Regions from separate parts of the Leucobacter chromiiresistens genome, predicted to be linked through region 2. Evidence: predicted binding sites of a transcription regulator. Region 2 holds the regulator's gene; each other region holds the start of a gene.
What was found. The regulator HrcA, encoded in region 2, represses chaperone genes, less so after heat shock. The targets are predictions, from matches to a motif close to TTNGCACTCGNNNNNNNCGAGTGCNAA.

Region 1 (5,397 bases), on a different contig from region 2:
CTGCTGCACGGCGACGGGCTCAGGGGCGCGGTCGGAGCGGTCGGCGAGCTCGAACTGCCGACGGTGGCGCTGCTCGTGTCGGGCGGGCACACCTCGCTGCTGCTCGTGCGCGACCTCGTCTCCGACGTCGAGCTGCTCGGCGAGACCATCGACGACGCGGCGGGGGAGGCGTTCGACAAGGTCGCCCGGCTCCTCGGGCTGCCGTACCCGGGCGGGCCCGAGATCGATCGGGTGGCGGCCGAGGGCGATCCGCAGGCGATCCGCTTCCCCCGCGGGCTCACCCTCCCGAAAGACCTCGAGCGCCACCGCTACGACTTCTCGTTCTCGGGCTTGAAGACCTCGGTGGCGCGATGGGTGGAGAAGCGCCGGGCTTCGGGCGACCCCGTTCCGGTGGCCGATGTCGCGGCGAGTTTCCGCGAGGCGGTCGCCGACGTGCTGCTCACCAAGGCGCTCGCCGCGTGCCGCGATCTCGGGGTGCCGAGGCTGCTGCTCGGAGGGGGAGTGGTGGCCAACGCCCGCGTGCGGGAGCTCGCAGCGGAGCGCGCGTCGGCGGCGGGCGTCGACCTGCGGGTGCCCCCGCTGTCACTGTGCACCGACAACGGGGCGATGATCGCGTCGCTCGGAGCCCAGCTCGTCGCGAGTGGGCATGCGCCGTCGGGCCTCGCATTCGGCGCAGATTCGACCCTCCCGGTGCAGCAGGTGCAGATGCACTGACGCGGGAGGCGTCTGTCAAGGCCGCGCCCGGAACCGTCGAAATGCTCCCATCCGTCGAAGCTGAACGTTATCTTTGAAGGGCGAATGGGGGAACACGCCTCATCGACGTTCGATCGAAGGAGAATCATGTCCGACAATCTGCCTGGCAACGACCACCAGTCGAACCCGGTGCCGCCTCCGCCCGCGCCCTCCAGCGCTCCGAACGCGCAGGCCGCCCCGAACGCGCATGCGGCGCCGAGCGCGCCCCCGTACACCGGATCGCCGGCGTACGCCGGTGGGCCTGCACAGCCGAAGGGGCTGGCGCTCACGGCGCTGATCCTCGGCATTCTGAGCCTCATCTTCTGCTGGGTGCCGATCGCGGGCGCCGTCGGCGGCATCGTCGCCCTGGTGCTGGGCATCCTGGCGCTGCGGAAGGCGCAGCCGAAGGGTCTCGCGCTGACGGGTCTGATCACGGGAGCCGTGGCGGCGGTCATCGGCATCATCGTCACGATCCTCTTCTTTGTCGGGCTGAGCCTGCTCGGGGGCTCGATCGACGATGCGCAGCAGGCCGTCGAGGCCTGCCAGTCGGGCGCCGAGACGGTCGAGATCGCCGGGCAGACCGTGTCCTGCTCCAACCTGGACTACTGACCTGCGGCAGATCGCCGATCACGACGACGGGCCCGGGAGCTTCCGCTCCCGGGCCCGTCGTCGTCGCGCGGGGCGCTGCGTCAGCAGCGCTCCGCGAGCAGGGTGATGTGCTTGCCCGCCGCGTCGCGGGTGAGGATCAGCGTGGCGCCCTGCGAACCGCTCAGTCTGAGCCGTTTGCGCAGCGCGGCGGGGTCGACGTCGACACCCCGCTTCTTGATCTCGAGGCGGCCGATGCCCCGCGCGGCGAGGGCCCGGCGCAGGTCCTTCTCGCGGGCGGGGAGGGCGTCGACGACGCGGAAGGCCTGCGCGAACGGCGTCTCGGCGTACGTGTCGCCGGTGAGGTAGGCGATGCCCGGGCTCAGCATGCCGGCCTGGATGCGCTCGCCCAGGGCGCCGATGAGCCGCGCCCGGATCACGGCGCCGTCGGGTTCGTAGACGTACGCGCCGATGGAACGGACGTCGACATCGGGTGCGTCAGCCGCCGCCGTCATCTCGTGCTGCTCTCCGCCGCGGTGGACGAGGGCGGCGCGGGCGACGCCCGGCCGTGCGAGAGCGCCGAACCAGAGCGCCGTCTCGACCACCTGGCCGTCGACGGAGACCCACTGCGCCTCGGCGGTGTCGGGGATGAGTTCGCGGTCGAGGCCGGGGCCGAGCTTCAAGCCGGTCGGCAGGCGCTCGCCCACGGCGTAGGCGAGATGCAGCGAGGGGGAGTAGTCGTCGGGGGACGCGATGCGGCGCGTATCGCTGTGCCCCGCGGTGCGCCGTGCGGGGTCGAGGAAGGCGCCGTCGACCTGCGCGAGGTCGAATGCGGCGGCGTCGCCGATCGACACCTCGGGCGCCGGTGCTTTGCGGGCCCCGGCGACGAGCCGCAGGTTGTGCGCGGCGATGCGCGCGGTGAACGGGTCGAGCTCGACCGGAGCCGGCGCGATGCCGTGCGTCAGCAGCGCGATCGATTCGGTGCCGATGCCGCACCCGAGGTCGGCGACCCGGGTGCACCCGGCGTCCCGGAAGCGTGCGGCGTGCCCGTTCGCGACCGCGATCCTCGTGGCCTGCTCGAGGCCGGCCGCGGTGAAGAGCATCTCGCGGGCGAGGTCGCCGAACTTCGCGCGCGCCCGCTCTCGGAGTCGCGCCTGGGTGAGGAGCGCGGCGACCGCTTCGGGGGCGTGCCCGGCCGAGCGCAGTTCGCGCCCGACCCTCTCGCTCGTCGCGCCGGAGTCGAGGGCGGCGCAGACGTCGCGCAGAGCGGCGATGCCCGCGTCGCCGAGCAGATGCTCCCAGCCCGGGAGCGGCTCGGTCGACGCGCGCCCGCCCGCCGCACTCAATACGACGAGTAGGAGTCGAACCCCGACATCGAACTGCCGACCGCCGCGAAGATGGTGAAGAGGAAGCCGATGTAGAGCACGATGAAGAGGGCGAGCAGCACGAAGTACGCGTAGCTGATGATGAGCCCGGTCAGCGCGATGCCGCGACCGGCGTCGCCCGTTCGCTTGATCTGGCTGAGGCCCATGTGCCCGAACACGATGCCCGCGATGGGGCTCAGGAAGGCGAAGATGATGGAGAGGAACGCGAAGGTGTTCGTCTTGTCGAGGGTCGTGCCCGTCGGCACCGCGGCGAAGCGCTGCGACTCGTAGCCGTTCGGCTCGTAGCCCTGCTGGGGCTGGTAGGCCGGGGGCTGCGGTGCGCCGGCCGGAGCCTGCGGTGCGCCGGCGGGCGGCTGCGGGGGAGTCTGCTGGCCGTAGGCGGCCTCCTGGTCGAGGTGCGGCAGCGGAGTGGTGGGCTGCTCGGGGTACTGCGGCGTGGACATGGCTCCTCCATCGGTGTGCGTCGGATCGTGCGGGATGCACGGGTCGGGGGCCGTGCGGACGTCCCGTCGGGGGTGCCGGTGCAGGCCGTCGCTCCATTCTAGGCACGCCGCCCTGTTCGCTGTCGGCGATTCCCCACCGCCGCGTTGGCACTCCCCTTGCACGAGTGCCAACGCGCGTCCTAGACTCTGGAGTAGACGCGCTCGCATGGGGCGGGCGTGGAATCGCACTTCAGACATTGGAAAGAGGTCAACCGTGTCGGTCGCCATCAAGCCGCTCGAGGATCGTATCGTTATCAAGCAGGTCGAGGCAGAGCAGACCACCGCTTCCGGTCTCGTGATCCCCGACAGCGCCAAGGAGAAGCCCCAGGAGGGCGAAGTCGTCGCAGTCGGCCCGGGCCGCGTCTCCGACTCCGGCACGCGCATCCCGCTCGACGTCGCCACCGGCGACATCGTGATCTACTCGAAGTTCGGCGGCACCGAGGTCAAGGTCGGCGGCGACGACTACCTCGTCCTGTCGGCTCGCGACATCCTCGCAGTCGTCACCCGCTAACCGCGGAGCTCTCCCAGCGGCCCCGCCGATCCCTCGAGGATCGGCGGGGCCGCTGTCGTACTCGGCCGCCCGACGGGAGTAGACTGCTCCGATGCGTCGATCACGTGCGGGACTCGGATTCGGTCTCGGAGCGTATCTCTGGTGGGGCGCGTTCCCCTTCTACTTCGGCCTGATCGCGATGGTCGGGCCGCTCGAAGTCGTGCCGTGGCGGGTGGCCACCACGCTCGTCTTCTGCCTGCTGCTCGTCACCGCGACCCGCGGGTGGGGGCGGGTGGCCGCGATCCTGCGCACCCCGCGGCTGCTCGGGTGGTTCGCGCTCTCCGCACTCTTCCTGTACGCGAACTGGCAGATCTTCGTCATCGGCGTGATGACCGGGCACGTGCTCGAGACCGCGCTCGGCTACTTCATCAACCCGCTCTTCACGATCCTGATCGGCGTCGTATTCCGCAAGGAGCGCCTCAGCCGTCTGCAGTGGATCGCCGTCGCCGTAGCGGGCGTGGGGGTGCTGATCGCGGCGATCGCGTACGGGTCGTTCCCGTGGATCGCACTCGGCATCGCGCTCTCCTTCGGCCTCTACGGTGCGGTGCACAAGCACGCGGGCGAGTCCGTCGACGGCATCACGGGGCTCACCGTGGAGACGTTCGCGACGCTGCCCGTCGCGGCGGTGCAGCTCGTCGTCATCGCCGCCACCTCCGGGCTCACCGCGTTCACGTTCGGGCCGGGCGTCACGGCGCTCGTGCTGCTCAGCGGCATCGTCACCGCGATCCCGCTGATCCTCTTCGGCGAGGCCACGCGGCGCCTACCGCTCGCCCACATCGGCTTCCTCCAGTTCCTCACCCCGATCCTCGGGTTCTTCTACGGGGCGCTCGTCACCCACGAGGAGATCACGACGGGGCGCTGGATCGGTTTCATCGGCGTCTGGATCGCGCTCGTCATCCTCATCGTCGACATGGTGCTGCAGCTGCGGCGTTCGCCGACGGCGCAGGTGAACACCGCCCCCATTCCCTTAGACTGAGAGACCGTACGGGCACCGCATCCCGGTCGCCCGCGAATCTCTGAGAGCCCCACCCCCGACACAGATAGAGGTTCCATGGAACAGCGTGACCCCTTCGCGTTCACCGGTCTGACCTACGACGATGTGCTGCTGCTCCCCGCGCACACCGACGTCATCCCCAGCGAGGCGGACACCTCGACCCAGCTCACACGGCGCATCCGCCTGCAGATCCCGCTGATCTCCGCGGCGATGGACACCGTGACCGAGACCCGCATGGCGGTCGCGATGGCCCGCAACGGCGGCCTCGGCATCCTGCACCGCAACCTGTCGATCCAGGATCAGGCCGAGATGGTCGACCGGGTGAAGCGCAGCGAGGCGGGCATGATCACGAACCCCGTCACCACCTCCGTCGACGCCTCGGTGGCCGAAGTCGACGCGATCTGCGGCGAGTACCGCGTGTCGGGTCTGCCGGTCGTCGACTCGAACGACGTGCTGCTCGGGATCATCACGAATCGCGACATGCGCTTCATCGACCCGAAGGACCGCTCCCAGGTGCGCGTCGAAGACGCGATGACGCGGATGCCGCTCATCACGGGCCCCCGCGGCATCTCGCGTGAGGACGCGGCGGCGATCTTCCGCAAGCACAAGATCGAGAAGCTGCCCCTCGTCGACGGCGAGGGCCGCCTCACCGGCCTCATCACGGTGAAG
Region 2 (5,397 bases):
GCCGAAGGACTACGTCGGCGCGATCATGGAGCTCTGCCAGAGCCGTCGCGGCAGGCTGCTGGGCATGGAGTACCTCGGCGAGCGCGTCGAGCTGCGGTACAGCATTCCGCTCGGCGAGATCGTCTTCGACTTCTTCGACCACCTGAAGAGCCGCACGCAGGGCTACGCGAGCCTCGACTACGAGCCGATGGGCGAGCAGGAGGCGGACCTCGTGAAGGTCGACATCCTGCTGCAGGGCGAGGCGGTCGACGCGTTCAGCGCGATCGTGCACCGCGACAACGCCTACTCGTACGGCACGATGATGACGGAGCGCCTGCGCAAGCTCATCCCGCGCCAGCAGTTCGAGGTGCCCATCCAGGCGGCGATCGGCGCCCGCGTGATCGCTCGCGAGAACATCCGCGCGATCCGCAAGGACGTGCTGGCGAAGTGCTACGGCGGAGACATCAGCCGCAAGCGCAAGCTGCTCGAGAAGCAGAAAGAGGGCAAGAAGCGCATGAAGATGGTCGGCCGCGTCGAAGTGCCGCAGGAGGCGTTCATCGCCGCACTCTCGGGTGATGTGGAGGGCAAGGAGGGCGGCAAGCGATGAGTCAGGATCAGCCGCCCCGGCGCAGCAGCCACGTCGAGATGCCGGTCGCGTACGCCGCGGTCGGCGCCTCGAAGGATCCCGACGTCGTGAAGTATCCGCCGGAGGGCACGACGCCCTATGAAGAGGAGCTGCGTCTCGGCAGCGGCCAGGACCGGTTCCTGATCGCGTCGAGCCTGCTCATGACCTGGGGCGCGCAGCGCGGTTCGGGTGTGCGCGTCACCGACATCGTGCGCGGCACCGGATCCGAGTACGTGGGCCCGAGCTTCGACGGCGACGGGAAGCCGGAGGCGGCGGGCGACGTCGAGGAGCAGTTCGGGCCCGACGGGGAGCCGTACATCGTGGCCGGCACCACCGCGGTGCTGCATGCGGAGGGCCAGGATCCCCGGAGCGTGCTCGTCGTCTACACGGTCGACGAGGAGCGGCGCGTGGGCTTCGCCTGGGGCACCGGTGACGAGGCGGGCGCCGTGGGGGAGCAGCTCTTCGTCATCGAGCACCGGGCCGACGACACCGTCTGGGCGGTCGCGCGCGGCTTCGTCGCGGCACCGAAGAACGGTCTGCTCGGCCTGCGCGGCCGGGCCGACGTGCGCACGGCACTCGATGCGGTGAAGCGCGGGATCGCGGCACTCGCACCGGGTGCGCAGCCCGCCCCCGACCTCGGGCCGAGCGCCGGCGAGCAACCGGTGGCGGTCGAGCCCGCGGCCGAGCCGGAGCCGGACCCCGCGGCAGCGCCGGCGCCGCAGCGCGAGCCAGCGCCCGACGAGGCCCCGGCTCCCGAGGCGGCGCCCGCAGGCGAGCCAGAGGCCGATTCCGGTGACGCGGCGACCGGCCCCACCCACCAGCGGCGGCCGAGCAAGCGCACGTGATCGTGCGACGACTCGCGACTCGCCGCGCTGCATCCGAGGGGGAGCTCCGTGCCGAGCGCGCTGCCTGACGGCGATCCCGCTCCCGAAGACGGCTCGCTGCCGGGCGGGGTGGAGATCGGGGCCGAGGGGCGCCGATTCGGCGTCTACGTGCACGTGCCCTACTGCCGCGTGCGCTGCGGGTACTGCGATTTCAACACGTACACCGCGAGCGAGCTCGGCGGCACCTCGCGCGGCGACTACGCGGCGCAGGTCGGGCGCGAGCTGGCGCTGGGCGGCCGGGTGCTGCGCGACGCGGGGCTCCCCGAGCGCCCTGCCTCGACGGTCTTCTTCGGCGGCGGCACCCCGACGCTGCTCCCGGCCTCCGACCTCGCCGCCATGCTCGGCCGCATCCGCGACGAGTGGGGGCTCGCGGGCGGCGCCGAGGTGACGACGGAGGCGAACCCCGACTCGGTCGACGCGGCGTACCTGCAGACGCTGGCCGATGCGGGGTTCACCCGGGTGAGCTTCGGCATGCAGTCGGCGGTGCCGCACGTGCTCGCGACGCTCGACCGCACGCACTCGCCCGAGCGCGTGCCGCTGGTCACGCGGTGGGCTCGCGATGCGGGCCTGCAGGTGAGCGTCGATCTCATCTACGGAACGCCGGGGGAGAGCCTGGGCGACTGGGAGCGGTCGATCGACGCGGCCCTGGCGTGCGAGCCCGACCACATCTCCGCGTATGCGCTCATCATCGAGCGCGGCACGAAGCTGGCCGCGCAGATCCGACGCGGCGAGGTCGCCGCGCCCGACGAGGATCTGCACGCGGAGATGTACGAGCTCGCCGATGCGCGCTTCGCGGAGGCGGGGTTCTCCTGGTACGAGATCAGCAACTGGTCGCGCTCGCCGGAGACGCGTTCGCGGCACAACCTGGCCTACTGGACGGGTGAGGACTGGTGGGCGGCGGGCCCCGGTGCGCACAGCCACGTGGGCGGCGTGCGCTGGTGGAACGTGAAGCATCCGGGCGCGTACGCGCAGCGCATCGAGCGGGGCGTGTCGCCGGCGCATTCGCGGGAGTCGCTCACCGACGAGTCGCGGCGCGAGGAGCGCATTCTGCTGGAGACGAGGATCGTCGACGGTCTGCCCGCCGACGTGCTGAGCGCCGGTGAGCGCCGCGCGATCCCGCAGTTGATCGCCGACGGGCTCATCGAGGGGCGGGCGGCGATCGCGGGCCGCGTCGTGCCGACCCTGCGGGGGCGCCTGCTCGCCGATACCGTCGTGCACCGGCTGCTCGGCGCCTGATGCGGGCGGGCGTCCGCGCCCTGCGGGCACGGGATGCCCGCGGCGTGTTCGCTGCGAGCGGGAACCGCCGGAGAGCGCGCGCCCTGCGCTAGACTTGGCACTCGGAGCAAGTGAGTGCCAGGGTCAGGAGGGGCGATGGTTTCGGAGCGCAGCCTCGCGGTGCTGCACGCGATCGTCGGCGATTACGTGTCGTCGAACGAACCCGTCGGGTCGAAGGCGATCGTCGAGCGCCACAGCTTCGGCGTCTCCGCCGCGACGATCCGCAACGACATGGCGCTGCTCGAGGAGGACGAGCTGATCGCGCAGCCGCACACCTCGTCGGGCCGGGTGCCGACCGACAAGGGCTATCGCCTGTACGTCGACACGCTCGCGCGCATCCGCCCGCTGACCTCGGCGCAGCGCTCCGCCATCGAGCGGTTCCTGGGCGAGTCCTCCGACCTCGACGACGTGATGGCGCGCACCGTGCGCCTGCTCTCTCAGCTCACCAATCAGGTCGCGGTCGCGCAGTATCCCTCGCTGCGCCGCACCGTCGTGCGCCACATCGATCTCGTGGCGCTCGGCGAGGATCGGGTGCTCAGCGTGCTCATTCTGGGAAGCGGCGTAGTCGAGCAGCAGGTGGCCCTGCTGCCGGCGTCGCGCGTGACGGAGGCGTGGGTGCACGGGCTGCGCCAGCGGATCGCCGAGGCGGCGGTCGGCAGCGACGTCGAGTCTGCGGCGCGGGCGGTGGCCCGGCTCGACGAGGATCTGCTGCAGTGGTCGCAGCCCGACGAGGCCGAACTCGTGAAGCGCGTGCTCGCGGTCGTGCTCGGGCAGCTGCAGGCGAACCGCAACGACCGGATCGCGGTGGCGGGTGCGGCGAACCTGTCGCGGCCGGGCGGCGAGTTCGCCGGTTCGCTCCCCGTCGTGCTCGAGGCGATCGAGGAGCAGGTGACGCTGCTCCGGCTCTTCGGCGAGCTGGCGCACGACGACCGCGAGGTCTCGGCGTCGATCGGACGCGAGAACGAGGCGTACGGCCTCTCCGAGACCTCGATCATCGCGTCGAAGTACGAGGACGGCGTTGCGATCTCGAAGCTCGGCGTGCTCGGCCCGCTGCGCATGGACTACGCGGGCAACATCGCCACGGTGCGTGCCGTCGCACGCTATCTCAATAGATTCCTGGGGGAGGAGCGGTAGCGTCCGCCCACCCCGCCCATCATTTTCATCCCCGACCCTGAGGAGCAGAACAGCGTGGCCGATCATTACGAGACTCTCGGTGTCTCCCGCGAAGCGAGCCCCGAAGAGATCAAGAAGGCCTACCGGCGACTCGCCCGGCAGCTGCACCCGGATGTGAATCCGAGCGAGGAGGCGGCTGATCAGTTCAAGAACGTGACGCACGCCTACGACGTGCTCAGCGATCCCGAGCAGCGCCAGCGGTACGACATGGGCGGCTCGCAGGGCGGCGCCGCCGGCTTCGGCGACATCTTCGAGACGTTCTTCGGCGGCGGGGGCTTCGGCGGCGCCGGCCAGCGCGGGCCGCGATCCCGCTCGGAGCGCGGGGACGACGCGATGATCCGCGTCGACGTCTCGCTCGAGGACGTCATCTTCGGCACGCAGCGTGAGATATCGGTGAACACTGCAGTGCTGTGCGAGGTGTGCCAGGGGAGCTGCACGCAGCCGGGCACGCACCCGGTCACGTGCGACGTGTGCGGCGGCCAGGGGCAGGTGCAGCGTCAGGTGCGCTCGCTGTTCGGCAACGTCGTCACGATGCATCCGTGCGGCAGCTGCCAGGGGTACGGCACGATCATCGAGCACCCCTGCGTGGAGTGCGCGGGCAAGGGCCGGGTGCGCGAGCGTCGCACCTTCCCGATCGAGGTGCCCTCGGGCATCGATACGGGCACGCGCCTGCAGATGCGCGGCGGCGGCGAGGTCGGGCCGGGCGGCGGGCCGAACGGCGACCTGTTCATCGAGTTCCGGGTGATGCACCACGACACCTTCAGCCGCGACGGCAACGATCTGCTCTGCACGATGCAGCTCTCCATGACCGACGCGATCCTCGGGGCGCAGGCGAAGCTCGCCGGTCTCGACGGCGAGGTCGAGGTGGCGGTCGAGCCCGGTGTGCAGTCGGGCGACATGCTCACGATCCGCGGCCGCGGCATCCAGGGGCTGCGCAGCACGACGCGCGGCGATCTGAAGATCGCGGTGCAGGTCACGACGCCCACGAAGCTGTCGAACCGCGAGAAGGATCTGGTGCGGCAGCTCGCCTCGCTGCGGAAGGACGACGCCCCGCATCTCGGCGAGTTCCATCAGGGGTTCTTCGGCAAGATCCGCGATCGCTTCTTCCGTCAGGGCTGAGGGTGGCGAACCTCTACTACCGCGAGGATCTCGACGACGCGGGCCTCGCTCCGGGGTCGCTCGTGGAGATCGGCGGTGAGGAGGGCCGCCACGCCGTGCGCGTGAGTCGGCTGCGCGTGGGGGAGCGCATCCTGATCGGCAACGGGGCGGGAGCGCTCGGCGAGGGAGTCGTCGATGCGGTCGAGAAGGATCGCTGCACGGTGCGCATCGATCGGGAGGTCTCCCGGCCCGCACCACCCGGCCCCCGAGTCGTGCTCGTGCAGGCCCTCGCGAAGGGGGATCGCGACGAGCGCGCCGTCGAGCAGGCCACGGAGTTCGGCGCCGACGCGATCGTGCCGTGGC
Region 3 (5,397 bases), 1.9 Mb from region 2:
GGCGAGCACGAGACCCGGGCGGTCGCCGAAGCGGCGGCGGAGGCCGGGGTGGTGAGCTCGATCGGGTTCAACTACCGCCACGCCCCGGCGATCGAGTACCTGCGCGAGCTCGTGCTCGACGGCCGGCTCGGCCGCATCACGAACGTGCGCGGCCAGATGTTCGCCGACTACTCGGCGGACCCCCGCGGCGCGCTCTCGTGGCGCTTCGTGCGGGAGCACGCGGGCACGGGCGTGCTCGGCGATCTCATGGGGCACCTGGTCGACCTGGTGCAGTACACGCTCGGGCCGATCGCGGAGGTCAGCGCGGTCACGTCGACGGTGTACACCGAGCGCCCCGAGCTGCCGATGGGCACGGGCACGCACTTCGCCGTGATCGAGAACGGCGACACGAAGCCGGTCGAGAACGAGGACTACGCGGGGATGCTGGTGCGCATCGCGGAGGGCGCCCCGGGGGCGCACGCGGTCGGCGCGCTGGAGGCCTCGCGCGTCTCGGTGGGGCCGCGCGCGAGTTACGGCATCGAGGTGTACGGCACGCACGGGTCGGCGCACTGGGATTTCGAGCGGATGAACGAGCTGCACCTCTCGGGCGGTCTCGGCGCCGAGAATCAGGGGTACACGCGGGTCATGGCGCGGCCGGGCATGGGCGACTTCGCCCGATTCCAGCCCGGCGCCGGCACGTCGATGGGGTACGACGATCTCAAGGTCGTCGAGGCCAAGAAGTTCGTGCAGGCGGTGCTCGGCCGCGAGGCGCTGAACGCGAACATCCAGGACGCGCTCTCTGCGGCGCAGGTGGTGGGCGCCGCCGAGCGCTCGGCCGAGACGCGCACCTGGCAGCCGAGCGCCCCGGTAGACGGGACGACGGCGGCCGGCGCCTGAACGCGGATCCCGCCGCGCACCCCTCCCACCGCACCACCGCTCACCCGCACCACCGCCCCCGCGCAACACCGCCCCACCGCTCACCCCGCACGACTGACGAAGGAGTCGCACATGGCACGCACCGCGCGCATCGCCGCAGCCCCCATCAGCTGGGGCGTCATCGAAGTTCCCGACTGGGGGGTGCAGCTCGATCGCGAGCGCGTGCTCGCCGAGATGGCGTCGCTCGGGATCGCGGCGACGGAGTTCGGGCCCGAGGGGTTTCTGCCCGATGCGCCCGCCGAGCGCGCATCGGCGCTCGCAGCGGCGGGGCTCGACGCGGTCGGCGGGTTCTTCCCGGTCGTGCTGCACCGCGACGGGCAGGATCCGCTGCCTGCGATCGAGCGCGAACTCGAGGCGTACGCGGCCGGGGGCGCGACGACCCTGGTGCTCTCGGCGGTCACCGGCGACGCGGGCTACGACGGGGCGGTCGAGCTGAGCGATGCGGAGTGGGCGACGCTGCTCGCGAATCTCGATCGCGCGCTCGTCGCGGCGGAGGCGGCGGGGGTGGTGGCGACGCTGCACCCGCATCTCGGCACCGTCGTGGAGACTCCGGAGGCCGTGGAGCGGGTGCTCGCGGGATCGCGCATCGGCGTCTGCCTCGATACGGGGCACTACACGCTCGGCGGCGGCGATCCGGTCGCGTTCGTGCGGCGGCACGCGCGCCGCATCGTGCACGCCCATATGAAGGATGTGAGCGTCGCCGTCGCCGCGCGGGTGCGGGCGGGTGAGATCGACTACCGCGAGGGGGTGCGGCAGGGCATGTACCGGCCGCTCGGCTCGGGCGACGCCCGCATCGGCGAGATCGTCGCCGCGCTGCGCGATGCCGGGTACGCGGGCTGGTACGTGCTCGAGCAGGACGCGGTGATCGAGCGCGACGCCGACGCCGACGCTGCGCTCGAGCACGCCCGCCGCAGCGTCGCGCATCTGCGCGAGATGCTCGGCGAGCGCGAGGGGGAGGCGGCATGAGCGCTCCGCTGCGCATCGGCGTGCTGGGCGCGTCGCGCATCGCCGATGCGGCGATCGTGGCCGCGACGCGCGAGACCGGCGATGTGCGCGCCTCGGTGGCGGCTCGGGATCCCGATCGGGCGCTGCGGTACGCCGCCGACCGAGGGTTCGCGTCTGCGGCGGAGAGCTACGCGGCGCTCGTCGCCGATGACTCGCTCGATCTCGTCTACATCGGGCTGCCGAACGCCCTGCACGCGGAATGGGCGGTGCGCGCGCTCGCGGCCGGTCGCAATGTGCTCGTCGAGAAGCCGTTCGCGGCGAATCTCGCGGAGTTCGACGGGGTCGCCGCCGCGATGGAGCGCGCGCCGGGGTGGGCGTGGGAGGCGTTCCACTACGCCGATCATCCCGCGCTGCATCGACTCGTCGACGTGGTGCGCGCGGGCGGGATCGGGGAGCTGCGGGGCGTCGATGTGCACGTGGACATGCCCGCGCCGGGCGCGGACGATCCGCGGTGGAGCTTCGAGCTGGCGGGCGGGGCGCTCATGGATCTCGGCTGCTATGCGCTGCACGCCCTGCTGCTGCTCGGCGATGCGCTCGCGGGGTCGGCGCTGCCCGCCCTTGCGGCCCCCGAGCTGCTGTCGGCGCGGGCGCGACGGTGGGTGCATGACGACCGCGTCGACGCAGAGGTCGTCGCGGAGCTGGATCTCGGCGGGGTGCCGGTGCGGGTGCACACGAGCATGGTGAGCCCGGAGTGGAACTTCGGGTTGCGCGTCTCGGGCTCCCTGGGGGAGACGGTGCTGCCGAACTTCGTGAAGCCGCAGGAGGAGGGCCGCCTGATCGTGCGCACGACGACCGGAGCGGGAGCGGAGGAGCGGGTCGAAGACGTCGGATCCGCCGCGTCGTACGCGTATCAGCTGCGTCGCGTGCGGGAGGCGGTGCGCTCGGGGGAGCGCTCCGCGGCGGGGTTCGAGCGCTCGCGGCGCACGATGGCGCTCATCGACGCGGTCTACGCGCGGGCGGGTCTCCCGCCGCGTCCGGGGCGGCTCTCGACGTCGCGCGCATAGCGCGGGCGGGGGTGCTCGCGTCCCCCGCCCGCGCGGTGCGCATTGTTCGTGCGGCCGCCGACTCGTGCACGTGCGGGCGGCCGCGGCGGTCGGCTAGTGCGTGAGGGACTTCTGGGCGTCGCGGCGCTCGGAGCTCGGATCGGCGGAGTCGAGGTGCGCGGCCTGGCCCTCGACCGCGATCTTGCGCGGCTTCGCCTGCTCGCTGACCGGGATGACCACGCTGAGCACGCCGTTGTCGTACGACGCCGAGATGCCCGCGATGTCGACGCCCTGGCCCACGCTGAACTGACGCAGGTAGGTGCCGGAGGGGCGCTCGCGCGTCAGCCACTTGGAGCCCTCGGCCACGTCGGCCGTGCGCTGGGCCCGGATGGTGAGGAGCTGGCCGTCGACATCGATATCGATCGAGCCGGGATCGACGCCCGGCAGGTCGGCGTTCAGCACGTACCGCTCGTGGTCGCGCTGGAGGTCGACGGGCATCTGCCGGGGGCCGGAGCGGGCCTGCTGCAGCGCGGTGGCCGCCCATCGGTCCATCTCGCTGAAGGGATCGAACGTCATTGCCATGATGGTTATCTCCTTCCAGTGAAACTTGAGTGGAGGTCACTCAATGTGCTGGTAGATTAGCACTCGGTACCTGAGAGTGCTAATGAAAAAAGCTGCGAGAACTCTGGGATCCCTGCGAGCTGCGAGCTGCGAGCTGCGACCTGCGAGCCGAGACCTGAGACCTGAGACCGCGGGCGGCCCGGGCCCGAGCTCACTCCGCGGCGAGCTGTGCGGCGAGCTGCAGCAGGCGGTGCTCCCCGCCCACCCGGCCGATGATCTGCACCCCCATCGCGTGTCCTGTCGGCAGACGCAGCACGGGCACCGCGATCGCCGGCAGCCCCGAGACGTTCACCATCGAGGTGAACGGCGCCCACTCGCACTGCAGCCGGTAGTCGTCATCGGCGTCGAGCGACGTGAAGGCGCCGATGCGGGGCGGCAGCATCGTGAGCCCGGGCGTGAGCACGGCGTCGTAGGCGCCCCACTGCTCGCGCACGTCGGCGGCGAACTCGCGGAGGCGGGCGCCCGCGCGGGCGTGCGCGGCATCGCTCCGCGCGACGGCGCGGGTGCGGAAGGCGCGCGTGAGCGGCATGAGCCGCTCCTCGGCGCTCGCGGCGAGGGGGAGGCGCGACAGCCCGGCCGTCCACGAGGTGGTGAAGGCGTCGGGGTAGCCCGGGTCGTAGACGAAGTCGGCCGCCTCGAGGCGGTGGCCGCGCCGGGCGAGGCGGTCGCGCGCCGTCTCCGCGGCGCGGCGCGCCTCGGGGCCGATCGCGATCGGGTACGCGGAGGCGAACGGCGACGCCTCGGTGCAGGCGATGCGCAGCCCGGTGAGGGAGTCGGCGGCGCGCACCGCCGCCAGCGCCGGCTCGGCGGCGGCCCCGCGCTGCGCGTCGTAGAGCATCGCGGCATCGGCCGCGCTCCTCGCGAGGGGGCCGCTCACGGTGAGGCGCGGCGCGCCGAACTCGTCGTGCACGGAGGGCGCTGCGGCGCTCCCGAAGTCGCCGGGAACCGCCCCGAGGCCCGGCTTCAGCCCGACCAGGCCGCACGCGAGGGCGGGGATGCGGATCGATCCGCCGCCGTCCGTTCCCGGCCCCACGGGAATCAGGTCGGCGGCGATCGCGGCCGCGCTGCCGCCGGATGAGCCGCCCGGGGTGCGGGTCGGGTCGAGCGGGTTGCGGGCGGGCGGAGCGATCGCGTTCTCCGAGTACCCCGTGAGGCCCAGTTCGGGCACCTGGGTCTTGCCGAGGGGGATCGCGCCCGCGGCTCGGAGCACGGCGACGCCGGGCGCGTCGCTCGCGGCGACGGGGTGGCGCAGGGCCGCGCTGCCGCGGGTCGTCGCGGCCCCGGCCACCTCTACGAGGTCCTTGACTGCGGTCGGGAGGCCGTGGAGCCGGGGCAGGCCCCCGCGCTCGGATCGGGGCGTGGCGGCGAATCGCGCGTCGGCAGCCGCGGCGGCGGCGCGGGCGTGCTCGGCCGTGACGGTGAGGAATGCTCCGAGCTCGGCGCGATCCTCGATGCGGGCGAGGAAGTGCGCGACGGCCTCGCGAGCCGAGATCTCTCCGCGCCGCAGCGCGTCGCGCCACGCGATCGCGGTCTCGGGCGCGCCCGCTGCTGTCATCGCTCCAGCTTACGAGCGCCCCGGGCGCAGGTGTATAGTGATACTCGTTCTCATTAGAAAGTGTGTCATGACTCCTCACCCCCGCGCCCTGAAACCCGCCGTCCTCGCCGGCGCCGCCCTCGCGTCACTGCTCGCGCTCACCGCGTGCAGCGGCGGAGCATCCGCAGACCAGGGCGGGGGCGCAGGCGGCCTCAAGGTCGTGGCGACCACGACGCAGCTCACCGACTTCGCGAGCGAGGTCGGCGGCGACGACATCGAGCTCACCGGGCTCCTGTCGCCGAACGCCTCGGCGCACCACTTCGACCCGAGCCCCGCCGA

Region 1: a site for HrcA is predicted at 3,290-3,316, ahead of groES (co-chaperone GroES). Genes of this name have one in related genera too.
Region 3: a site for HrcA is predicted at 3,542-3,568, ahead of BLT44_RS02755 (Hsp20/alpha crystallin family protein). Genes of this name have one in related genera too.

Annotation. Positions count from the first base shown of each region.
Region 1 covers NZ_FNKB01000002.1:195,072-200,468, forward strand. Annotated here, with positions in the region: gene tsaD (tRNA (adenosine(37)-N6)-threonylcarbamoyltransferase complex transferase subunit TsaD) at 1-714, shown strand, start outside; gene BLT44_RS13935 (DUF4190 domain-containing protein) at 841-1,341, shown strand; gene BLT44_RS13940 (THUMP-like domain-containing protein) at 1,422-2,663, opposite strand; gene BLT44_RS13945 (DUF4190 domain-containing protein) at 2,660-3,145, opposite strand; gene groES (co-chaperone GroES) at 3,399-3,695, shown strand; gene rarD (EamA family transporter RarD) at 3,787-4,710, shown strand; gene guaB (IMP dehydrogenase) at 4,786-5,397, shown strand, end outside.
Region 2 covers NZ_FNKB01000001.1:2,508,361-2,513,757, reverse strand. Annotated here, with positions in the region: gene lepA (translation elongation factor 4) at 1-586, shown strand, start outside; gene BLT44_RS11490 (DUF1990 domain-containing protein) at 583-1,449, shown strand; gene hemW (radical SAM family heme chaperone HemW) at 1,498-2,724, shown strand; gene hrcA (heat-inducible transcriptional repressor HrcA) at 2,860-3,897, shown strand; gene dnaJ (molecular chaperone DnaJ) at 3,952-5,055, shown strand; gene BLT44_RS11470 (16S rRNA (uracil(1498)-N(3))-methyltransferase) at 5,058-5,397, shown strand, end outside.
Region 3 covers NZ_FNKB01000001.1:601,511-606,907, reverse strand. Annotated here, with positions in the region: gene BLT44_RS02770 (Gfo/Idh/MocA family protein) at 1-876, shown strand, start outside; gene BLT44_RS02765 (sugar phosphate isomerase/epimerase family protein) at 988-1,881, shown strand; gene BLT44_RS02760 (Gfo/Idh/MocA family protein) at 1,878-2,924, shown strand; gene BLT44_RS02755 (Hsp20/alpha crystallin family protein) at 3,018-3,485, opposite strand; gene BLT44_RS02750 (amidase) at 3,676-5,079, opposite strand; gene BLT44_RS02745 (metal ABC transporter substrate-binding protein) at 5,147-5,397, shown strand, end outside.